DNA from 2 places in the Methylobacterium sp. J-092 genome. Region 2 is predicted to be linked to the other one. Evidence: riboswitches for the same ligand, from Rfam matches in the RefSeq annotation. Region 2 holds a riboswitch; the other holds the start of a gene.
What was found. A riboswitch is a leader RNA that binds a small molecule or an ion and turns the genes downstream of it on or off. The one in region 2 is predicted to bind thiamine pyrophosphate.
Positions count from the first base shown of each region.

Region 1 (12,077 bases), on a different contig from region 2:
CGAGGACAACGCCCGCATCCCGTCCGGCGTGTCGTACATGCTCGAGAATCGCGAGGTGATGCTGCGGCTGTTCCCGGACCTGTTCTCCCGCCACCGCGTCGCGCCGGTCGAGAACTATCCGGACGCGCTGCTGGCGACGCTCCGCAGCCTCGCGCCGGCGACGGCGACCCGCGACCCGACCGTCGTGCTGCTGACGCCCGGGCGCTACAACTCGGCGTTCTACGAGCACTCGTTCCTGGCCGACAAGCTCGGCGTCGAGCTGGTCGAGGCGGGCGACCTCTTCACCAAGGACGACGTGGTCTACATGCGGACCACCGAAGGCCCGCGCCGGGTCGACGTGATCTACCGCCGCCTCGACGACGACTTCCTCGATCCGCTGGTGTTCCGGCCGGATTCGATGCTCGGCGTGCCGGGCATCATGAACGCCTACGAGCGCGGCAGCGTGACGCTCGCCAACGCGGTCGGCACCGGCATCGCCGACGACAAGGCGGTCTACAGCTACATGCCGGAGATCGTGAAGTTCTTCACCGGCGAGGAGCCGATCCTGCACAACGTGCCGACCTATCGCTGCCGCGAGAAGGAGGCCTTCTCCTACGTGATGGACAACCTATCCGAGCTGGTGGTCAAGGAGGTCAACGGCTCGGGCGGCTACGGCATGCTCGTCGGGCCGCACGCGACCAAGCGCGAGATCGAGGAATTCGCCAAGCGCCTGCGCCACGCCCCGGACGGCTTCATCGCCCAGCCGACGCTGTCGCTCTCCACCTGCCCGACCTTCGTCGCCTCCGGGGTGGCCCCGCGCCACGTCGACCTGCGCCCCTTCGTGCTGTGCGGCGCCGACGAGATCCGCATCGTGCCGGGCGGTCTCACCCGCGTGGCGCTGAAGGAAGGATCTTTGGTGGTGAATTCCAGCCAAGGGGGCGGTACGAAGGACACCTGGGTTCTCGACGCGTGATGGCGTGACGCCTGCTTTCACCGAGAACCGCCCAGCGGTGGACGCCCCCGGGCCGAAGCCGAAGAGACCCCAGCGAAACAGCCATGCTCTCCAGGACTGCCGACAACCTCTACTGGCTCTCGCGCTACGTCGAACGGGCGGAGTTCGTCGCCCGCATCCTCGATGCGGCGCATCGCCTGGCCTCGCTGCCGACGAGCTACGGCGGGGGCGAGACCAACGAGTGGGCCTCGGCCCTCGCCTCGGCCGGCGATCCGGAGGTGTTCAAGCCGCACTACGACGGCGTGAATGCCGCGACGGTGTGCGACTTCCTCGCCTTCAGCCCGCACAACCCGTCCTCGATCCGCTCCTGCATCGAGAGCGCCCGCGAGAACGCGCGCAGCGTGCGCACCGCGCTCACCACCGAGATGTGGGACACGATCAACGGCGCCTGGCTCGAGCTGCGGTCCTACGAGAAGAAGGACCTCGACCGCGACGCGTTCACGCGCTTCCTCGATTGGGTGAAGGGCATCTCGCTGACCTTCGACGGCTCGGCCTACCGGACGATGCTGCGCAACGACACCTACTGGTTCACGCGTCTCGGCACCGCGATCGAGCGGGCCGACAACACCGCCCGCATCCTCGACGTGAAGTACAAGATCCTGCTGCCGGACACCGAGAAGATCGGCGGCAGCCTCGACTACTTCCAGTGGACGACGATCCTGCGCGAAGTCTCGGCCTTCAACGCCTATCACTGGGTGTATCGCGAGAGCGTCAAGCCGTTGCTGGTCGCCGACCTCCTGATCCTCAACCGGCAGATGCCGCGCTCCTTCGCCAACTGCTACGGCGTCCTCGTCGAGCATCTCGACCTGATCGCCGACGCCTACGGACGCCGCGGCGCCAGCCAGCGCCTGGCGAGCAACCTGCTCGCACGGCTGGAAAGCGAGGATATCGACCGGGTCTTCGCGTCCGGCCTGCATGAGTTCGTGATCGCTTTCATCGGCGAGAACAACAAGGTCGGCGCCGCCATCGCCGAGCAGTATCTCGGCTGAGGCTTAAGCCGCAGCGGAATACGCGCAGTTCCGCTTCCGCGGTTGCGCGCTCCGTCGGAACGTCGTGTAAAACGTGTGACTCCGGGCGCCGCGGCGTCCATCGCGGGCGCCGTGTCGCCGAGACCGGCGGAGCCAGGACGGGCAGAATCGACGCATGCGCATTCGCGTGGTCCACGAGACCATCTACAGCTACGAGCAACCGGCACGCGGGCTGATCCAGGTCCTGCGGATGACGCCGCGCGACCATGACGGGCAGTACGTCCGGCGCTGGCGGATCGAGCCTTCGGTCGACGGACGGCTCACCGAGCGTGAGGACGGCTACGGCAACGTCGTCCACTGGTTCACGCCGGACCAGGCCTCCGACGCGCTGGTGATTCGCGTCACCGGCGAGGTCGACACCCACGAGACCCACGGCATCGTCCGCGGCGCCGTCGAGCGCCTGCCCGAGACGTTCTACCTGCGCGACACCGACCTCGTGCTGCCGAGCCCGGAGATCCAGGCGCTGTCCGACGCAGTCGCCGGCGCCGGAGACCCGGCCGCCCTCCCCTTCCTGCACCGGCTGATGGCCGCGGTGCACGCGCACATGGCCTACACGCCAGGCCCCGCGAGCGCCGCCGTGCCCTCGCCGAAGGCCTTCGAGGCCGGGGCCGGCGTATGCCAGGACTTCGCCCACGTCTTCATCGCCGCCGCCCGCCACCGGGCGATCCCGGCGCGCTACGTCTCCGGCTACCACCGCCCGGAGGGGAGCGACGCCGAGCAGGAGACGCCGCACGGCTGGGCCGAGGCGCTGGTGCCGGATCTCGGCTGGGTCGGCTTCGATCCGACCACCGGTGACGCCACCACGGAAGCCTATATCCGCGTCGCATCCGGGCTCGACTACCTCGGGGCTGCCCCGATTCGCGGCAGTCGCACCGGCGGCGGCACCGAAACGCTGGACGTGAAGCTCCGGGTGGAGCAAGCCCAGGCGGCACCGCAATCCTGACGCTCCGCGCCTCTTCGAAAAGCCTGATCCCATGACTTACTGCGTCGGCGTCCTCGTCGAGGAAGGCCTGGTGATGATCGCCGACACCCGCACCAATGCGGGGCTCGACGACATCTCGACCTATCGCAAGCTCCATCACTTCAATGTGCCGGGCGAGCGGGTGATGATGCTGGCCTCGGCCGGCAACCTGTCGGTGACGCAATCGGTCCTGAGCCTGCTCTCCGAGGGCGTGCCCGGCGACAACGGCGAGGCCAAGCTGAAGCTCGTCGAGACGACGACGATGTTCGAGGCGGCCCAGCTCGTCGGCCGCGCGATCCGCCACGTGCGCGCGATCGAGAAGGCGGGCTTCGAGGCGGCGAGCCTGCGCTTCTCGGTCTCGCTGCTGTTCGGCGGCCAGATCGGCAGCGAGCCGATGCGGCTGTTCCTGATCTACTCGGCCGGCAACTTCATCGAGTGCAGCACCGATGCACCGTTCCTGCAGATCGGCGAGCACAAGTACGGCAAGCCGATCCTCGACCGGGCGGTGAAGTTCGAGACCGAGCTCTACGATGCGCTCAAGGTCGGACTTGTCTCGATGGATTCGACCATGCGCTCGAATCTCGGCGTCGGCCTGCCGATCGACATCGCGCTGGCGCGCCGCAACGCCCTCGACCTCGAGGTGAATCATCGGATCGAGGCCGGCGAGGGCTACTTCCACGACCTGCGCGAGCGCTGGTCGGCGGCGCTCCGCGCCGCGCATCGGGCGATCCCGCGCCCGCCCTACGGGCCTGCCGCCGCGAAGTAGTTTCTCACGCCGGACATCCTCCAACCGTGAGCTTCACCCTGAGGTGCCGCAGCGAAGCGGAGGCCTCGAAGGAGCCCTGCAGCGCGCGCGCGATTTTTGGAGCCCCCCTTCGAGGTCGCCGACGCGGCACCTCGGGATGAGATCGAGATTGGAGACGAGGCTGAATTGGCGAGCGTCGAATTCTGATCCTGCGTAAGGCTCACGGTGGCCCGTCCGAGGCCGCTTCCCAGGCGCCCAACAGCGCCCGAGCTTCGGCGGAAGGGTCGTCGACCTGCATCAGGCCGCCCATCACGGCCACGCCCGCCGCGCCCGCTCGGCGACACGCGGCGGCGGTGGCGACGTCGATGCCACCCAGCGCGACGACCGGGATTCCGATCCGCGCGGCCGTTGCGATCGCGCCGAGGCCGAGGGCGGGACCGTAGCCGGGCTTGCTCGCCGTGGCGAAGATCGGGCTCAGGGTCGCGTAATCTGCGCCTTCCGCCGCCTCGACGTCGCGCAGGCCGTGCGCCGAGACGCCGACGAGCGCCGAGGTGCCGAGGCGGCGCCTGGCATCGGCGATGGCGGCACGATCCGCGCCGCCGCCGAGATGGACGCTCGCGCCGAGGGCCGCGGCAAGCTCGAGATCGCCGCCGACCGAGAGCACGCCGCCGGCCTCGCGGACGCGTTCCGCGATGCGCTCCGCCAGCACCCGGCGCTCGGGCGGTGGCAGATCCCTGTCGCGAAACCAGACCCACCGGCACCCGCCGTCGAGCGCGGCGGCGATGGTCTCCCCTAGGGGGCGGGGCCCGTGCCGGTCGGTCACCGCAAGGAGCGGCGACGGCAGGCTACGAGCCGACAAGGCCGAGCTGCGGGCTCGACGGCTCGGCCCGGCCGCGGCGCGGGATTCGGCCGGCGCGGTGGGCATCGCGGCCCGCCTGCACGGCGTTGCGCATCGCGCGCGCCATGCGGACGGGATCGTCGGCCTTCGCCACCGCGGTGTTGATCAGGCAGGCGTCGGCGCCCAGCTCCATCGCGATCACCGCGTCGGAGGCCGTGCCGATGCCAGCATCCACGATCACCGGTACGCTCATGCGGCGGCAGATCAGCTCGAGGTTGGCCGGATTGGCGATGCCCATGCCGGAGCCGATTAGCGAGCCCATCGGCATCACCGCGGCGCAGCCGATGTCGGCGAGCCGCTGGCAGACGATCGGGTCGTCGTTGCAGTAGGGCAGCACGACGAAGCCGTCGTCGACGAGGTGGCGGCAGGCCTCGATCAGCTCGGCGACGTCCGGGTACAGGGTCTCGCGGTCGCCGATCACCTCGACCTTGATCCAGTTGGTGTCGAGCGCCTCGCGGGCCAGCTCGGCGGTCATGATCGCGTCGCGGGCGGTCTCGCAGCCGGCGGTGTTCGGCAGGAAGCGGCGTCCTTTCAGGATCTTCACGGTGTCCGAGCCGTGGCCCTGCAGCGAGACCCGGCGGATCGAGGCGGTGGCGACCTCGGCCCCGGAGGCCGCGACCGCATCGCGCATGATCACCTGCGTCGGGTAGCCCGCGGTGCCGATGAACAGCCGCGAGCCCAGCGTGACGCCGGCGATGACGAACGGGTCGTCGGCCTCCGGTCGGAGGGGTGTGAACGTGTCGACCATCTTCTAGCCTCCCTGCATGGCGCGTACGATCTCGATGCGGTCGCCCTCGGAGATCGGTGTGGTGTCCCAGTCGCGGCGGCGGACGACGCGGCCGTTGAGCGCGATGGCGACGCCCTGCGGATCGGTGCTGCCGGTCTCCTCCGCCGCCTGCGCGAACAGGGCGGCGACGTCGGCGGCCTCGATCTCGCGAGCCTGTCCGTTCACCGTCAGCTTCATGCCGACGCCCTCAGCTCGGCGCCCGGCGCGAACCGCGCCAGCGAGAAGTCCTGCGCGACCGCCGGCATCGCGCCCGTCGTGACGAGGGCGGCGATCGCGTCGGCGGTCACCGGGGCGAGCAGGTAGCCGTTGCGATGGTGGCCGGTGGCGACCACCAGGCCGGGGGCGATCTCACCGAGGATCGGCGCGTCGTCGTCCGAGGTCGGGCGGAACCCGCTCCAGACGGCCTCGACCTCCATCTCCTCGATGCCGGGCAGCACCCGGCGCGCGCCTTCGAGCAGGGCATAGAGCCCGCCGGCGGTGACGCCGGGGCGGAAGCCGCAATCCTCGACCGTCGCGCCGACGACGATGTGGCCGTCGCTCTTCGGCGCCATGTGGACCTGCTCGGTCCAGACCATGTGGGAGAGCGTGCCGGTGCGGGCCGTGGTCTTCAGCGCCAGCGACTGTCCCTTCAGCGGGCGCACGGGCAGGGCGAGGCTTTGCGGCAGCAGGCCGCCCTCGCCGCTCCAGGCGCCGGCGGCGAGCACCACGGTCTCGGCCACGACCACGCCGTCGGCGGTGCGCAGGCCCGCGACGCGGCCGCCCGTGCGTTCGAGGGCGACGACCGGGCTGTTCTCGACGAGCGCCACGCCGGCGGCACGGCACGCCTCGACGAGCGCCGCCATCACCCGGCTCGGGTCGACCTGATGATCGAGCGGGCAGAGCACGCCCGCGGTGACCGAGGGGCGGAGGGCCGGCTCGCGGCGACGCACGTCGGCACCCGCGATCCACTCGGCGGCGACGCCCGAGCGGCGCTGCAGGTCGAAGCGGAAGCGCAGGCGCTCGACCTCGTCGCGCCCGATGGCCAGCACCAGCGTCCCGTCCTCGCGGTAGTCGATGTCGAGGCCGGACGCCGCTTCGAGCTCGGCGCGAAACCCCGGCCAGCGCCGGAGCGAATCAAGCGCCAGCGGCAGCAGCGGGTCGGAGCCGGGCTCGTGCTCGGCCGCCGGCGCCAGCATGCCCGTGGCGGCGAGGCTCGCGCCGGAGCCGATGGTCTCCCGCTCGACCACGACGACGGACCGCCCGGCCTGCGCCAGCCGCCAGGCGATCGACAGTCCGATCAGGCCGCCGCCGACGATCGCGACGTCGGCACGCGCCGGCAGCGGGACGGTTGGCCGGGCGCTGCCGCTCGTCCGGCGCGTCCCGATCGGTGATGCTGCGTGACGACCCGAATGACGACCCAAGTGATCCTCCGCGTGCTGTCGCAGAGACCGGGCCTGACGCTTCATCTGAGAAGCTGGGGCACCCCGTCGTCGAAGACGGCGCCCACGGTCCAATCCCTACGCCGGTGTGAACCGGATCAGGTTCGAAGGATTTCCGCGCCGCGGGCCCTCACGAGCCTGCCAGCGGTTTCTCAGCCCCTTGCCGGGGATCTCCCTGGAACACCGCAGATGTGGTCCCGCCGGCCGCCTCGGTCAACCCCGCGGGCCGATCCCCTCCTGCGGATGCGCGCGATTCGTCGTCGCGCCGAGACGGACCGGAAACCCTGTCGGCAGATGGCCGCGCGGTTCCGTCCGGCGGCGGGCACGCCGCCACGCATCGTTCACCGGCGTCGTGCTCGTCTATGCGTCCTCGATCGGCGGGGGCGAAGGTAGGCGATGCGGACGATCCTGATGCTCTGCCTCGCGGCCGGCCTCGTCGCGGGGGTGCTCGGCGGCATCGGCAACCGCCTGACCAGCCGCAAGGCCGCGGCGCCGCCCGTGCCGACGGTGCAACTGGTTGCGTCCGCGCCGACGGCGATCGCGCTCGGTGCCGACCGCAACGGCCACTTCCTCGCCGACGCGCTGGTCGACGGGCGATCGCTGCGCATGATGGTCGACACCGGGGCCACGACGTGCAGCTTCGCGGAAGAGGATGCCGCCCGCCTCGGCATCGTCGTCGGGCCGCGGGACTTCACGCGCCCGGTGATGACCGCCAACGGGACGATCCGCGTCGCGCCGGTGCGGATCGGCACGATCCGGATCGGGCCCGTCACCGTGCGCGACGTCGAGGCCGTGATCGTCCCGAGCGGACGCCTCGGCACGAACCTCCTCGGCATGTCGTTCCTGAAGCGCGTGCGCGACTTCAGCATCGCCGGCGGGACGATGACGCTGCGGGGCTGAGGCCCGCCTCAGCCCCGGCCGCGGTGCGGCTTCGGGCGCGGGCGATAGACCATCATCGGCTCGGCGAACCCATCGAGCACGTGCTCGCCGAGCGGCACCGGATCGCCCCACAGGAAGTCGACGAAGGGCTTCGACATCAGCAGCGGCTCGCCGAGCGTCTTGTTGAGCCGGGCGATGCGGCTCGCCATGTTCACGTCGCGGCCGATGACCGTGAAGTCGAGGCGCGTGCCCGAGCCGACGTTGCCGTAGGCCGCCTCGCCGTGATGGAGCGCGATGCCGGCCATCATCGGCACTGCGAATTGGTGGAGGGTGTTGGCCTCCTCCAGTGCCGCGAGCGCACTTTGTGCCGCCGTCAGCGCCCCCTTGGCGGCGCCGCCGAGGTCGTCACCCGGCTCGCGGAAGATGGCAAGCAGGCCGTCGCCGAGATACTTCAGCACCTCGCCGCCCTCCCGCTCGATCGGCGGCACGAGGCAGTCGAAGAAGATGTTGAGCAGATCGACCGCCTCTTCCGGCGTCATGTTCGCCGAGATGCGGGTGTAGTCGCGCATGTCGGCGAACAGGATCGCCGAGCGGATGCGCTTCACCTGCCCGCGGCGGATGTCGCCCGACAGAATGGCGCGGTGCGGCTCGTCGCCGACGTAGATGCGCAGCACCGTGTCGAGCTGCTTGGTGACGATCCGCATCTCCATCACCGCGGCCAGGGCCGGCATGATGAAGCGCAGGATCGCCACGTCCTCGTCTCGGAATCCGTCCGGGTCGCGGGTGGCGAAGGTGATGCCGTTGTGCGTGCCGTTGGTGAAGAACAGCGGCACCACGATGTAGTGGCGGTAGCCGGCGGCCCTCAGGTCGGGGATCACCGAGTAGGCGTCGTCCGGCGTCTCGGCGAGGTCGAGGATCAGCCATTCGCCGTCCTCGTGCACCTTGCGGAACGGGCTCGCCGCGTAGGCGCGCTCGGAGGCTTCGCCGTGCGGGAACAGGCGCACCGTCGTGCCGGACTCGCGCGTCCAGATGCGGCCGATGCCGGAATATTCCGAGTGCAGCGTATCGATCGCCGTCGAGGTCCGGTCCACCGGAACGCCGACCGCGTTGAGGCGCTCGGCGAAGCCCGCGATCAGGTCGTCGGGCTCGGGCAGGCGGGCGCCCTCGCTCAGCAGCCAGTCGCGGATCGCGACGCAATCCTGCAGCGCGCCGAACGGCACGTCGTCCGCCTCCGAGCCGTCGGCTGCGGCGGTCGGCGGCACGGGTGGATGCTGGCGACGCTCAAGCATACGGCCAAGGTGGGTTCACGAACCGCCAAAGCAAGGTTCCAGCTGACGATGGCGAGATCGATCCGGATCGAAGACCATCATCCCTTCGCCGCCTGGAACGCGAGATCGCGCCGCGAGCACGGCGCGATCCGACGATCGCATTCGGCGAATTCGAGAATGGCGTATCCGACGCTCAGTTGTCCAGGAAGCTCCGCAGCTTCCGGCTCCGGCTCGGATGCTTCAGCTTACGCAGGGCCTTCGCCTCAATCTGACGGATGCGCTCGCGGGTCACCGAGAACTGCTGGCCGACCTCCTCGAGGGTGTGGTCGGTGTTCATGCCGATGCCGAAGCGCATGCGGAGCACCCGCTCCTCGCGCGGGGTCAACGAGGCGAGGACGCGCGTCGTGGTCTCGCGGAGGTTGCTCTGGATCGCCGCGTCGATCGGCAGGACGACGTTCTTGTCCTCGATGAAGTCGCCGAGGTGGCTGTCCTCCTCGTCGCCGATGGGCGTCTCGAGGGAGATCGGCTCCTTGGCGATCTTCAGGACTTTTCGGACTTTCTCGAGCGGCATGGCCAGCTTCTCGGCCAGCTCCTCCGGGGTCGGCTCCCGCCCGATCTCGTGCAGCATCTGGCGCGAGGTGCGGACGATCTTGTTGATCGTCTCGATCATGTGCACCGGGATGCGGATGGTGCGCGCCTGGTCGGCGATCGAGCGGGTGATCGCTTGGCGGATCCACCAGGTGGCGTAGGTCGAGAACTTGTAGCCGCGGCGGTACTCGAACTTGTCGACCGCCTTCATCAGGCCGATGTTGCCCTCCTGGATCAGGTCCAGGAACTGCAGGCCGCGGTTGGTGTACTTCTTGGCGATCGAGATCACGAGGCGGAGGTTGGCCTCGATCATCTCCTTCTTGGCCTGGCGGGCTTCGCGCTCGCCCTTCTGGACCATGTTGACGATCTTGCGGTACTCGCCGATCTCCAGGCCCGTCTCGGAGGCGAGCGTCAGGATCTGCTCACGCAGGTCCGAGACCTGCTTCGAGCCCTTCTCGACGAGGTTCTTCCAGCCCTTGCCGCCGAGCGTCCCGACGCGGGTCATCCAGTTCGGGTCGAGCTCCCAGCCCTGGTAGTGGCGCAGGAACTCGTCGCGGGCGACGCCGTGGCTCTCGGCGTAGCGCATCAGCCGGCCCTCATGCGAGATGAGGCGCTTGTTGATGTCGTACAGCTGCTCGACCAGGGCCTCGATGCGGTTGTTGTTCAGCGACAGCGACTTCACGTCGGCGACGACGGTGTCCTTGAACTCGGCCTGCTTCTTCTCCTGGGCCGGCGTAGTCTTCTCGCTGTTCGCCTTGCGCTCGGTCTCCTCGTTCTGGAGCTTGCGCAGCTTGCGGTAGTTGTTGGCGATCGCGTCGAACGTCTCGAGCACGCGCGGCTTGATCTCGGCTTCCATCGCCGCGAGCGAGACGTTGTTCTCCATGTCATCGTCGTCGTCGCCGCCCTCGGGCGTCGGCGCTTCCGGCTCGCCATCCTCGCCCTCGGCGGCCGCCTCCGCGATCTGCGGGTTCTTGCCGTCGGGGCCGGCATAGGTCGCTTCGAGATCGATGATGTCGCGCAGCAGCACCTTGCCGTCGACGAGCTCGTCGCGCCAGATGATGATCGCCTGGAAGGTCAGCGGGCTCTCGCACAGGCCGGCGATCATCGCCTCGCGCCCGGCCTCGATCCGCTTGGCGATGGCGATCTCGCCCTCGCGCGACAGCAGCTCGACCGAGCCCATCTCGCGCAGGTACATCCGCACCGGATCGTCGGTGCGGTCGGTCGGCTCCTTGGTCGCGGTGACGACGGCGATGGCGCGCGTCGGGGCGACCTCGGCCACCTCCGTGCCCTCGGCGCTCTCCTCGTCGTCCGACGCCTCGCCATTGGCCGGCTTGTCGGCGGCAGCCTCGTCGGTCTCCTCGGCCTCGACGACGTTGATGCCCATCTCGGAGAGCTGGGAAAGGACGTCCTCGAGCTGGTCGGGGTCGGACTGCCCCTCGGGGAGGACCTCGTTGACCTCCTCGTAGGTGATGTAGCCGCGCTTCTTGGCGAGCTTCACCATCCGCTTGACCGAAGCATCCGTCAGGTCGAGGAGCGGCCCATCGGTCTGCTCTGCCGGAGCGGTGTCCGTCTCGTCCCGTTCCGTTGCCTTCGTCGCCATGATCAGCCTATTGTTTCGGCGCGCCACGATGCGGGGGCCTTTCGGCCACGCCGCGCCGTCGGCGCCGCAATGCGTGTGAGACCCGGGCGAACCGCTTCGACCGCGTCGTATTCTCGAGTTCGGTATGCAAGCGAGACGCTTGACCGATTGTTAACCATGCCGCGAAGGCGTGTCGTATTCCGCCATCGCACAGGCCCTACGACACAGTCGAGTCGTTCGTGTCCTGCAGGTCCGCCTCGGTCTCCGCTCCCGCGATCACCGCCAAGCGCTCCTTGACGTCGCACAGCCAAGCGAAGTTCGCCTCTGTTTCTTCTTCGACGAGCGCACGTTCCGCCTGTCGGAGTTCGCTATTTAGCGCGCCGGCCTTGCGGTGCAAGATCACGGCCTGCCGCAAAGCGTCCTCCAGCTTGACGAGATCGGCGTGCGGATCGAGGGCCCAGCGGTCGCCCGGGCGCACCCGTGTCGCCAGCCGCGCGCTCGCCGCCTCGAGACCGGCCCGCGCCAGCCGATTCTCGACCACCGCCACGTCCGGGTCCGCCGCGTCGGCGGCGCGGTCGAGCAGAACCGAGCGCAAGGCCACCGCATCCGCGTCCTCGAGATCGAGGGCGGCGAGATCCTCGGCTTCGAGCCCGAGCAGCTCGGGATGCACGAGGAGGCTCGCCACGATCATCGCCTCGCGCGAGCCGCCGCTGCCGGAGAAGCCGTTCGAGCGGGCGAGGCCCGCGCTCGGCCCGGCCGTCAGCCGCGGCGAGGGCGGCGGATCGCCGGGACGCGGCTTGCGGACGTAGGCATTCGGCCGCCCGCCCGGCTGGTAGGCGCCGCGCTGCTGCGTCGCGCCGCGCGGCGAGAGCCCGCGCAACCGCTCCTCGATCTCGTCGCGGTAGTAGCCCCGCACCGTCTCGTCGCGGATGCCG
Region 1 covers NZ_JAKSXU010000196.1:59,912-71,988, reverse strand. The annotation lists gene MKK60_RS23395 (circularly permuted type 2 ATP-grasp protein) at 1-952, shown strand, start outside; gene MKK60_RS23390 (alpha-E domain-containing protein) at 1,036-1,980, shown strand; gene MKK60_RS23385 (transglutaminase domain-containing protein) at 2,135-2,962, shown strand; gene MKK60_RS23380 (peptidase) at 2,994-3,746, shown strand; gene MKK60_RS23375 (thiamine phosphate synthase) at 3,946-4,548, opposite strand; gene MKK60_RS23370 (thiazole synthase) at 4,571-5,371, opposite strand; gene thiS (sulfur carrier protein ThiS) at 5,375-5,587, opposite strand; gene thiO (glycine oxidase ThiO) at 5,584-6,810, opposite strand; TPP riboswitch at 6,886-7,014, opposite strand; gene MKK60_RS23355 (TIGR02281 family clan AA aspartic protease) at 7,225-7,728, shown strand; gene MKK60_RS23350 (adenylate/guanylate cyclase domain-containing protein) at 7,737-8,996, opposite strand; gene rpoD (RNA polymerase sigma factor RpoD) at 9,169-11,163, opposite strand; gene dnaG (DNA primase) at 11,360-12,077, opposite strand, start outside.
Region 1: another riboswitch for thiamine pyrophosphate. It lies ahead of thiO (glycine oxidase ThiO); the one in region 2 lies ahead of thiC (phosphomethylpyrimidine synthase ThiC).

Region 2 (12,077 bases):
TCGGCGACCTGCTGCGACAGGCTCTCGATACGGGGGCGAATAGGATCGATGCGATCACCTTCGGGCTGAAGGATCCCCTGGCCGTTGAGAACCGCCTTCGGGTGGAGGCGACGCGCGACGCGCGGTCCCAGGCCCAGGCGTTGGCGGAAGCGGCAGGCGCCAAGATCGGCGGCCTCTGCCAGCTCGCCGTCGGCCATGGGCAGCTGCCGGATGCGGCGCAGGCCTTTCGCTTTTCCGCAGGATCGCGGTTTGACGCCAAGCGTGTGCCGATCGAGGCCGGGCTGATCGCGAGTCAGGCCGAAGCGACGGCTTCGTTCGCGGTGGAACCATGACGGCGCCGGTGCGCCTGCTGCTCGTGGTCGCCGTGGCGTTGGTCGATCACGACGGCCGCGTGCTCGTCAGCGAGCGGCCGCCCGGCAAGCAGCTGGCCGGCCTGTGGGAGTTTCCCGGCGGCAAGGTGGAGGCGGGCGAGCGCCCCGAGGCGACGCTGATCCGCGAGCTGGCCGAGGAGATCGACATCCGCGTGGAGGAGCCGTGCCTGGCGCCGCTCACCTTCGCGAGCCATGCCTGTCCGGACTTCCATCTGCTGATGCCGCTCTACGTCTGCCGGCGCTGGAACGGCACGCCGCGCCCGCTCGAGGGCCAGGCGATCAAGTGGGTGCGCCCGCGCGACCTGCGCGACCTCGCGATGCCGCCGGCCGACGAACCGCTGATCCCCTACCTGATCGACCTGCTCGGTCCTTGAGCGCTCTAGCGGAAGCCGGCCACGCGGCGGTCGCGCTTGCGCTCGGCCGCCGGCTGGTAGGCGATCTGGGCGTGGTGCGTGCAGTAGGGCAGCCCGGTGATCGAGCGGGCGCCGCAGAACTCGAATTCCGGCGTGGTCGGGTCGCCGATGGGCCAGCGACACATCGATTCGCGCAGATCCATGATCGTCACGCGCTGCGAGGCGGCGAGCGCCACCGGCTCGGGCGCGGCGGCCGGAACCGGGAAGTCCGGCGCGGGCCGGTGCGCGAGGATCGCCACCGGCTCGGGAGCCTCGGCCTCGACCACGGCGATCGCCGTCTCGATCTCGACTTCCTGCGCCGGCTTGCGCCGAGCGGCCGCGACGTCCTCGGCCGGCTTGATCACGCGGCCCGAAAGGCCGAGCCGGTGCACCTTGCCGATCACCGCGTTGCGGGTGACGCCGCCGAGCTGCGCCGCGATCTTGCTCGCGCTCTGGCCGTCTTCCCACAGCTGGCGCAGCAGCGTCACGCGCTCGTCCGTCCAACTCAAGATTGTGTCCATGGTCTCGCCCCTCCCGATCTAGACCCGCGGACTGCCCCGGTCCCCCGCAGTCAAGGCGCGGATCGGGCGCGACCTGTCCCCGCTGACCGGCTGGTCCCGAAAGTCGGGACGAGGCCGGTCCGAAGCCCGTCGTGCGCGCCGCTGGTCATAGCCGCCATACCCCCCCTGAGGCATCCGGCGACGAGGGCAACCTACAGGACCGTTCTCCGCCGATGCAAGGCCGGCGGAAGCGGAGCCGTGGCTGTCCACCGCCCATTGTCCGGGCGGCGACGACCGCGGTTCCCGCGTGCCGGGTGTGACCCAGCCGCATCACCGCCGGCCGCAAGGCCGCGTTGCGGTCGCCCGGCCGGAACGCTAGTATGGTCAAGCTCGTTCGCATGCCGTGACGGCCCGGATCGGGCGTGGGATTTTTTGACGATGTCGCGTCGATACGGTTGGCTGCGCGGGTGCCTCGCCCTCGCTGTTGCGGCCCAGCTTGCCGCCTGCTCCTCGGTGCCTAGGATCCCGTACACCGCCGCCGAGGCGGCGGTCGCGGGCGTGCCGGGCATTCCCGGCGCCCGCGTGTTCTCGGACGCCTCGGTCGAGACCTTCACCGAGATGGCGTCGACGCCGCAGAACAAGCGCCAGGGCTTCAGCTACCTCGCCCTGTCCGGCGGCGGCGGCGACGGCGCCTACGGCGCGGGCGTGCTGAACGGCTGGTCGGCCTCGGGCACGCGGCCGGAATTTTCGCTCGTCTCCGGCGTCAGCACCGGGTCGCTGATCGCGCCGTTCGCCTTCCTCGGCTCGTCCTACGATTCCTACCTCACCGACATCTACACCAGCGGCATCGCCAGCACCCTGGTGCAGAGTCCGAGCGTCGTGAACGTGCTGTTCGGCTCCGGCCTGTTCGGCGACGGCCGCCTGCGCAACCTCGTCGGGCGCTACGTCAACGCCGACCTGCTCGCCGCCATCGCCGCCGAGCACGCCAAGGGCCGACGCCTGCTGGTGGTGACGACGAACCTCGACAGCCAGCGCGCCACGATCTGGAACATGGGCGCCATCGCCGCGAGCGGCGCGCCCAACGCGCTCGACCTGTTCCGCGACGTTCTCACCGCCTCGGCCAGCATCCCGGCGGTGTTCCCGCCCCAGCTCATCGACGTGCAGGCCGAGGGACGCGCCTTCCAGGAGCTGCACGTCGACGGCTCGGTGGTGACGCCGGTCTTCACCCTGCCGCAGGCACTGCTGCTGCGCGACAAGCGCCTCGCGACTGGTCAGAAGGGCCGGATCTACGTGATCATCAACGGCCGCCTCGAGCCCGAGTTCGACGTGGCGCAGAACAACACCCTGGCGATCGTCGGGCGCTCGTTCACCACGGCGAGCCGCGCCCGCAGCCGCCAGACGCTGGCGGCGACCTACGCCTTTGCCCGCGAGAACGGCGTCGGCTTCAACCTCACCTACATTCCCGAGGACGGCCCCAAGCTGACGACGCCGGACGGCTTCGACACCACCTACATGCGCAACCTCTACGAGGCCGGCTTCGAGCGCGCCAAGACCGGGCGGTTCTGGGAAAGCACCGTGCCGGCCGCGCCGCTGACCAAGGCGATCGCCAGCGCGGCGACCCGGTAGGCCTCGGCGCGCTCGCACATCGTGCTGCAGTGCGGTAGGGAGTGGGGGAGCGCCCCCGCTCCCGGCCCGTGACCCCCCATCATGCTGCAGATCGAAGACCTCACCTTCAACATGTGGGGGCGGCGCTTCTTCACGAAGGCCAGCGTGGCGATCCCGCCGGGGGCCAAGGTCGGCATCGTCGGCCGCAACGGCGTCGGCAAGTCGACGCTGTTCAAGATCATCCTCGGTGCGTTCCAGCCGGATTCCGGAACGGTGTTCCTGCCGAAGACGGCGCGCATCGGCTCGGTCGACCAGGAGCACCCGGCGACGCCGGTCAGCCTGATCGACACGATCCTCGCGGCCGACGTCGAGCGCGACGGCCTCTATGCCGAGCTGGAGACCGCCGAGCCCGAGCGCATGGGCGAGATCTACGGCCGGCTGATCGAGATCGATGCCGACCGGGCGCCCGCCCGCGCCGGCGAGATCCTGGCCGGCCTCGGCTTCTCGGTGGCCGACCTCGAGCGGCCGATGTCGGAGTTCTCCGGCGGCTGGCGGATGCGGGTGGCGCTCGCCGCCGCCCTGTTCGCCGCCCCCGAGATGCTGCTGCTCGACGAGCCGACGAACTATCTCGACCTCGAAGGCGCGCTCTGGCTCGAGGCGCGGCTCAAGCGCTACCCGCACTCGGCGCTGATCATCAGCCACGACCGCGAGCTGCTGAACAACTCCGTCGACGCGATCCTGCACGTCGCCAACGGGCAGCTCGAGCTCTACACCGGCGGCTACGACGACTTCGAGCGGCGCCGCGCCGAGAAGGCGAGGCTCCAGCTCTCGGCCAAGGCCAAGCAGGACGCCGAGCGCGCCCACCTGCAGAGCTTCATCGACCGCTTCAAGGCCAAGGCCTCGAAGGCCGCGCAGGCGCAGTCGCGGGTCAAGCGCCTGGCCAAGCTCGAGCCGATCGCCACCACGATCGAGGAGCACGTCGCGCCGTTCCACCTGCCGTCGCCGAAGCGCCCGCTGGCGCCGCCGCTGATGCACCTCACCGACGTCGAGGTCGGCTACGGCGACGATCCCGCGATCCTGCGCGGCCTGAACCTGACGCTCGACATCGACGATCGCATCGGCCTGCTTGGCGTCAACGGCGCCGGTAAGTCGACCTTCGCGAAGATGGCGGCCGGCGCGCTCGACATCCGCTCGGGGCGGATGACGCGCGAAGGGCGGGTGCAGGTCGGCTGGTTCCACCAGCACCAGATCGAGGCGATGGACCCGAAGGATACGCCGCTGGCCATCATCCGCCGCGAGCGGCCCGAGGACGGCGAGTCGGCCCGCCGAGGCAAGCTCGCGAGCTTCGGCCTCGCCTACGAGAAGCAGGAGACCACGGTCGATGCGCTGTCGGGCGGCGAGCGGGCGCGGCTGCTGCTGAACCTCGTGGCGATGCGGGCGCCCCACCTGCTGATCCTCGACGAGCCCACCAACCACCTCGACATCGACAGTCGCCGGGCGCTGCTCGACGCGCTGAACGACTACGAGGGCGCCGTCATCCTCATCACCCACGACCGCTCGCTGATGGAGCTCGTGGCCGACCGCCTCTGGCTCGCGGCGGACAACACCGTGAAGCCGTTTCCCGGCGACATGGATGACTACGCGAAGTTCGTCCTCGACCGCTCCCGCGCCGGCAAGAGCGCCCCGGGGCAGGGGCGCGAGAAGAAGGGCAAGAAGCGGGCTGCCTGATCCTTCGGCGGGATCATGATAGGGACGATCGAATACAGTCGATCGTTCCGCCGCGGCGCCGTCTGGCCGACGCTGTGCTTGAACAATCGCTTGGGCGGCCGATGCAATTCTCGTCCGCGGCGCTTACCCTATGTTAAGGCGCGCGCTGCCATAACCCCACCCCGTGCCCGCCGGCCTGCGGGTGGAGCGTCAGACCGATGAGTTTCGCCGCCAACGCCTACACGAGAACCGCGAACAGCGTCCTCAGCCCGCGCGAGGCGGAAGCCGCCGTGCTGATCAAGGCGGCCCAGCAGCTTCAGATGGTCAAGGACGACTGGACCAACCAGTCCGCCAACCTGAACAAGGCGCTGAACTTCAATCAGAAGGTCTGGACGCTCCTGGCGGGCGCCGCGACGGCGCCCGAGAGCCCGCTTCCGATCGCGATCAAGAACAACATCGGCCAGCTCTCGGTCTTCGTGTTCCGGCGGATCATCGACACGCTGATCGAGCCGGGCGCCGACAAGCTCTCGGCGCTGATCAACATCAACCAGCAGATCGCCGCCGGCCTGCGCTCCTCGTAGGCCGCGCCGGACCGGCCGACGCGACCGGGCACGGGACGCGGCGCGTCCCGTCGCCTCGGCTTTGGCGACCCGGTCTCGACAGGCATGGCGACGCAAAAAAGGGTCGAGGCGCACAGCCCCGGCCCTTTCGTTCCGCTCGGCGTCACGACCGGCGGAGGCGCCGCTCACGCTTCGCGATCGACGGGCTTGTCGGCCGTCCTGCGCTCCGCCTGAGCCTCGGCGTAGGCGCGCGACCGCAGCACCGACACGTCCGGAAGCTGGACCAGCACCGCACCGGTGCCGGGATCGAGCACCTGATACACGACGCTCTTCGTATCCCGGTCGATGGTGATGCGCCGCTCGTCGTTGGTCCGATCCGACGCGGCGTCGCCGCGCGACCGTCCGTCATCGGAGACCGCAGCGCCGCTGCGATCGCTTCTGCCGATGTCGACGCGAACGGCCGGATCGAGCGCCACCGGAGCCGCCGCCTCGATGGGTCTGGCAGGCTGGACGACGGGCGGTGCGCTCAGGCGCGTCGGCGTCGGGGGTGTCACTTCGAAGGTACTCATCGCGCACCTCTACGGGTCCCGTTGCGGCATGAGACCAGAAGCCGTGCGGCGCGTGAATCGTATCTTAAGACTCCGCACCGGTACCCGACTGAGCGGGATCATCCTGAAGAATCAGGCAACGACGTGGATCGAATTTTAACGGTTCGCCCCGGCATGCGCCGCGTTCCCGGGGCCCGGTCGAGCGGATGCGAGGCCTCGGAAGCGCTCCGCCCCCGCGCGCCTGTCGGCAGGCGGGGGCGGAGCGCTCGGTCATGCGTCCCGGAGTGGCGCCGTCACTCGGCGGCGTCGACGTAGAGCTTGCCGCCCTCGGCCAGGAACTCGCGCGACTTCTCCGCCATCCCGGCCTCGCGCTCGGCGCTGGTGAGGATCGGCGCGGTATTGAGCACCTCGCCGGCGGCCTCCATCGCCAGCACCTCGGCGCGCAGGTCCTGCGTGATCTTCATCGAGCAGAACTTCGGCCCGCACATCGAGCAGAAATGCGCGACCTTGTGGGCGTCCTTGGGCAGGGTCTCGTCGTGGTAGGCGCGCGCCGTGTCCGGGTCGAGGCCGAGGTTGAACTGGTCCTCCCAACGGAAGTCGAAGCGGGCCTTCGACAGGGCGTCGTCGCGCAGCTGCGCCGCCGGGTGGCCCTTGGCCAGATCCGCGGCGTGGGCGGCGATCTTGTAGGTGATGACGCCGGTCTTCACGTCGTCGCGGTTGGGCAGCCCGAGATGCTCCTTGGGCGTGACGTAGCAGAGCATCGCGCAGCCGAACCAGCCGATCATCGCCGCGCCGATGCCGGAGGTGATGTGGTCGTAGCCCGGCGCGATGTCGGTGGTCAGCGGGCCGAGGGTGTAGAACGGCGCCTCGCCGCACTCGGCGAGCTGCTTCTCCATGTTGACCTTGACCTTGTGCATCGGCACGTGGCCCGGCCCCTCGATCATCGTCTGGCAACCCTTGTTCCAGGCGATCTTGGTCAGCTCACCCAGCGTCTCGAGCTCGGCGAACTGCGCCGCGTCGTTCGCGTCGGCGATCGAGCCGGGGCGGAGGCCGTCGCCGAGCGAGAACGAGACGTCGTAGGCGCGGCAGATGTCGCAGATCTCCTCGAAGCGCTCGTAGAGGAACGATTCGCGGTGCCCGGCCAGGCACCAGCGCGCCATGATCGAGCCGCCGCGCGACACGATGCCGGTGACGCGCCGCGCGGTGAGCGGCACGTGGGCGAGGCGCACGCCGGCATGGATCGTGAAGTAGTCGATGCCCTGCTCGGCCTGCTCGATGAGCGTGTCCTTGAACACCTCCCAGTCGAGCTTGAGCGGATCGCCGCCGACCTTCTCGAGCGCTTGGTAGATCGGCACCGTGCCGATCGGCACCGGCGAGTTGCGGATGATCCACGAGCGGATGTTGTGGATGTTGCGGCCGGTCGACAGGTCCATCACCGTGTCGGCGCCCCAGCGGATCGACCAGACCAGCTTCTCCACCTCTTCCGCCGCCGACGAGGTGACGGCCGAGTTGCCGATGTTGGCGTTGATCTTCACCAGGAAGTTCCGGCCGATCGCCATCGGCTCCAGCTCGGTGTGGTTGATGTTGGCCGGGATGATCGCCCGGCCACGGGCGACCTCGTCGCGCACGAACTCGGGCGTGATGAACGGCGGCACCGAGGCGCCGAAGCTCTCGCCATCGGCGAGCGCCGCGTGCGCCCGGTCGAGCATCTGCTCGCGGCACAGGTTCTCGCGGTGGGCGACGTAGATCATCTCCTCGGTGACGATCCCGGCGCGGGCGAACTCGTACTGCGTCACCATCTGGCCCGGGCCGGCCTTGCGGATCGTCCGCTCGGCGGGGCAGGGGGCCACCAGCTTGTCGGCCGGCACGAAGCCGTTGTCCTCGGGCTTCACGATGCGCGGCTCCACGGCGGCGTAGTCGCGCTTGGCGATCCACGGGTCGCGCAGGGTCGGCAGGCCCTTGGCGAGGTCGATGCGGGCGTCGGTCTCGGTGTAGGGGCCGGACGGGTCGTAGACCCGCACCGCCGGCTCGTTCGGGTCGGTCAGCACGATCTCGCGGAACGGCACCCGGATGTCCTCCCGGCCGGCCACGCTCGCGTAGACCTTGCGCGAGCCAGTCACCGGACCCGTGGTCACGGTCTCGGGACTTCCCTTGACGTCTTTGGAAAGGACGGGCGCGTTCATCGAGTGGGTCTCCCGGCTTTGGGGCGACCCGGCACGCGTCGATGGAGATGCGATGAAGCGGCAGACGCCGGGATCGGCGCCGCAGGTTCCCGTCCCTCCGCCGGTACGAGCCGGATCAGGTTCAAGGGTCAGGACGTCGCGTCCACTCTCAGCCCCCGGTTGCGGGGCCCCCCTCGGAATGGTTCGAATCTCCGCGTGCCGCCGGACTTTGTCAATGCGTGCGGCAGACCATGCCGGGACGGACGGCTGCCGGCGTCGCCGCGGAACGGTTAGGGTCCGGCCGCGAGACCCGGCGGAGACCCATGCGCATCCTGCTCGTCCTGGCGGCCGCCGCCATCGTCTTCGGCGGCCCCATCGCCGCGCTGGCCGTCTTCCAGCGCAACCTCATCTACCCGGGCGCCTTCATCGCCGGCCCGCGCGCACGCCTGCCGGTGCCGCCGGGCACCGAAGCGATCTCGCTCGTCACCGCCGACGACGAGCGCCTGCATGCCCTGTGGCGGGCGCAGCGCCCCGGCTGCGGCGTCGTGGTCAGCTTCCACGGCAACGGCTCGCGCCCCGAGCCCGCGGCTGCGCGCTTCGCCGCCGCGCCCTGGTCCGGCGCCGGATGGGGCGTGCTGGCGATCGCCTATCGCGGCTATCCCGGCTCGACCGGCACGCCGACGGAGGAGGGGCTGATCGCCGACGGGCTCGCGGCCGTCGCCGAGGCCGCGCGGCGGGCGCCCGGCGCGCCGATCCTGCTGCACGGTCATTCCCTCGGCGCCGCGGTCGCGGTCGCCGTGGCGGAGCGGGTGCCGCATCTCGGGCTCTACCTCGAGGCGCCGTTCGATTCGCTGCCCGGCATCGTGCGCCTCGCCTTCCCCTACGCGCCGACATTCCTCCTGCGCGATACCTGGCGCTCCGATGCGCGCATCGCGCGGGCCGGCGGGCCGATGCTGATCGTCCACGGCACGGCGGACGGCGTCGTGCCGGTGAAGCTCGGGCGCCGCCTCGCCACGGCGGCGGGCGCGAGCGCCCGCTTCGAGGCGGTCGCCGGCGACCACGTCTCGGTGCTCGGAACCCACGATCGCCTGGCCGAAACCCTGTTCGGCGACCGCGTCCGGCCGGGCTGCCCGGCGCTCGCCGCAGCGACGCCTTGACGCCGCGCCGCGGTTTTCCCGCAATCCCATATCGCCGGTCGGACCCGATGCGAACGGAGGCGAGGCGGTGGGGCGACGCGAGCGGCGCTGGCGCGAGGACGATCCCGAGACGCAGGGGCGCAGCCCCGAGCCGGTGATCTGCCCGCTCTGCGAGCGTCCGATCCCGCCCCGCGCCCGCTCGAGCCTGCATCACCTCGTGCCGAAGCTGAAGGGCGGCACCCACGGCACCACCGTGCGGCTGCACCAGGTCTGCCACTCGGCGATCCATGCCCGCCACAGCGAAGCCGAGCTCGCCCGGCGCCTCGCCGACGTCGGCGCGCTCCGCGCCGAGCCGGAGATCGCGCGCTTCATCGCCTGGGTGCGGACCAAGCCCGACGACTTCCACGCTGCCACGCGGATGACGCGGGACCGTCGCTCGGCCAAGCGCAAGAGCTGACGCCGGGCCCCGGAGCGGATTCACCCCGCGTTCGCCATGCCGCGCGATGGCGCTGCGGGGCTCAGGCGGCCTTTACGCATCCCGCCCAAGGGTTGCGCCGACGGGGCGACCGGGCGGAGGCGGTGATGGCGGGGGCGGCGGGCACGGCGGGGCCGGGGGATGCGATGCGTCTCGCCTGGGTCGACGTCGCCAAGGGCATCTGCATCCTCCTCGTGGTGATGATGCATTCCACCCTCGGCACCGGCGAGGCGATGGACGGCGAGGGTTTCCTCCACACGGTGGTGAGCTTCGCGAAGCCGTTCCGGATCCCGGACTTCTTCCTGCTGTCGGGCCTGTTCGTCGGCCGGGTGATCGACCGCGACTGGCGCTTGTTCGCCGACCGGCGTGTCGTCCACTTCGCCTACTTCTACGGGCTCTGGGTCGTCGTCCAGTCGCTCGCGAAGTATCCGGCGATCGTCGGCGAGGCCGGGCCCGGCGCCTTCGCGGCCCATCTCGTCCACACGCTGATCGAGCCGTACGCGACGCTGTGGTTCATCTACCTGCTCGCGGTGTTCTCGGTGGTGACCAAGCTGCTGCGCCGCGTGCCGGCGGCGGTGCTCCTGGCCGGCGCCGCCCTGCTGCAGGTCGTGCCGATCGCGACCCCTTCCTATCTCGCGGAGGAATTCTGCGCCCGCTACGTCTACTTCGTGGCCGGATACCTGTTCGCCGGGCGCATCTTCGCCTTGGCCGACCGGGTCGCGCGCCACCCGGGGGCGGCCTGTGCCGGGCTGATGCTCTGGGCGGGGATCGAGGCGTGGCTCGCCTTCACGCCCTCGCAGCTGCCGGGGCACCCGACGCTCGCCAGCCTGCCGCTGGTCAGCCTGATCCTCGGCGGCGCCGGCGCGCTCGCCATCGTCGCCGGCGCCGCCCTGCTGACGTCGGCCGGGGGGCCGGTCACCGCGGTGTTGCGCGCCTGCGGGCAACGCTCGATCGTGATCTACCTCGCGTTCTTCCTGCCGATGGCGGTCACGCGGACGCTGCTGGTCAAGGTCGGGCTGATCGACGATGTCGGCCTCGCCAGCCTGACGGTGATGGTCGTCGCCGTGATCGTGCCGCTGGCCCTCGAGCGCGCGGTGCGCGGCACCGCCCTCCGCTTCCTGTTCGCCCGCCCGAAGGCGTTCCGCATCGCGAGGGCCCGGCAGGCCCCCGCTCCGGCGCTGCAGCCGGCCTGAGCCGGCGCGCGCCGGTTTCGCGGTCCGTCTCAGCCTTCGAACCGTACTCCCAGCCGCCGACCCTCGCGCCGGACGACGCGACAGCGCCGCGGCGGCTCGTAAGCGGTCACCCGCAGCGTGAACCGATCGGGGGCGACGATCTCGGCCGCGACCTCAATCTGCGCGCCGGTCTCGGAGACGTCCCAGACCAGGCATTCGCAGGGCTCCCCGCATTCGTCCGCGATCAGGCTCGCCACCTGGAAGGCGTCCTTGCGCGGGGTGCTGCGTCGATTGTCGCTCATGGCATCACCCCAAGGTCGAAGGCGGAGCGCATCTTGCGCGCAATCGCTTAGCAAAAGCCGCGTCCGGCGCCAAAAACCCCGTGAACTCGGCGACGCCGGGCCGCATCGCGGAGCGCGAACGCCAAGTTCCTGATCGTCAACGGGTTCTGAAAATCGGCGGTTAACATCCCTTAAACCCGCCGCATTTACCGTGCGGAACCGGGCCTCCGACGATCGCCACCGCACCGCCTTCGCAGGGCATCTCGGACGGGCCTCAGGACAGACGGGACGCATGGCGAACGGACGCGGACGGGACGGCCGGGGCGAACCGAACTTCGACGTGCCCGAGGGGCGCGGCGCGGGTCGGGGCGGCACGGACCTCCGCCTGTCGCGGGCCGATCGCCCGGGAGGCGGCGTGGCCAGCAGAAGCCGAGACAGCGAGGACGCGGGCAGCCGCCGGGCGAAGCCGGCCGCCAAGGGCGGCGCGCGGCGTGGCGCTTCGTCGAAGAAGGTCCGGCGGCGCTCGCTGCTCGGGCGCGTGGTCTACGCCGGCTGGGTGCTCGGCCTGTGGGCGGTGGTCGGGATCGCCGGCCTGATCGCCTACCATGCCTCCCAGCTTCCGCCGATCGACCAGCTCGCGGTGCCCAAGCGCCCGCCGAACATCGCGATTCTCGCCTCCGACGGCTCGCTGCTCGCCAACCGCGGCGAGACCGGCGGCCGCGTCGTCGGCATCAAGGAGCTGCCGAGCTACCTGCCGCGCGCCTTCGTGGCGATCGAGGACCGGCGCTTCTACAGCCATTTCGGCGTCGACCCGGTCGGCATCCTGCGCGCCATCGGCCAGAACCTGACGCGCCGCGGCGTCGCCCAGGGCGGCTCGACCCTGACGCAGCAGCTCGCCAAGAACCTGTTCCTGACGCCCGAGCGGTCGGCCTCGCGCAAGATCCAGGAGGCGATCCTCGCCCTGTGGCTCGAGCACAAGTACAGCAAGGACGAGCTGCTCGAGCTCTACCTGAACCGGGTCTACTTCGGCGCCGGCGCCTACGGCGTCGAGGCGGCGGCGCAGCGCTACTTCGGCAAGCCGGCCAAGACCGTCAGCGTCGCGGAAGCCGCGATGCTCGGCGGCCTCGTCCAGGCGCCCTCGCGGCTGGCGCCGAACCGCAACCTGCCG
Region 2 covers NZ_JAKSXU010000061.1:41,747-53,823, forward strand. The annotation lists gene MKK60_RS05820 (SIMPL domain-containing protein) at 1-332, shown strand, start outside; gene MKK60_RS05825 ((deoxy)nucleoside triphosphate pyrophosphohydrolase) at 329-745, shown strand; gene MKK60_RS05830 (GcrA family cell cycle regulator) at 751-1,284, opposite strand; gene MKK60_RS05835 (patatin-like phospholipase family protein) at 1,702-2,889, shown strand; gene MKK60_RS05840 (ABC-F family ATP-binding cassette domain-containing protein) at 2,971-4,596, shown strand; gene flaF (flagellar biosynthesis regulator FlaF) at 4,794-5,156, shown strand; gene MKK60_RS05850 (hypothetical protein) at 5,321-5,611, opposite strand; gene thiC (phosphomethylpyrimidine synthase ThiC) at 5,977-7,866, opposite strand; TPP riboswitch at 7,942-8,050, opposite strand; gene MKK60_RS05860 (alpha/beta hydrolase) at 8,169-9,002, shown strand; gene MKK60_RS05865 (HNH endonuclease) at 9,070-9,438, shown strand; gene MKK60_RS05870 (acyltransferase family protein) at 9,564-10,649, shown strand; gene MKK60_RS05875 (PilZ domain-containing protein) at 10,679-10,930, opposite strand; gene MKK60_RS05880 (transglycosylase domain-containing protein) at 11,202-12,077, shown strand, end outside.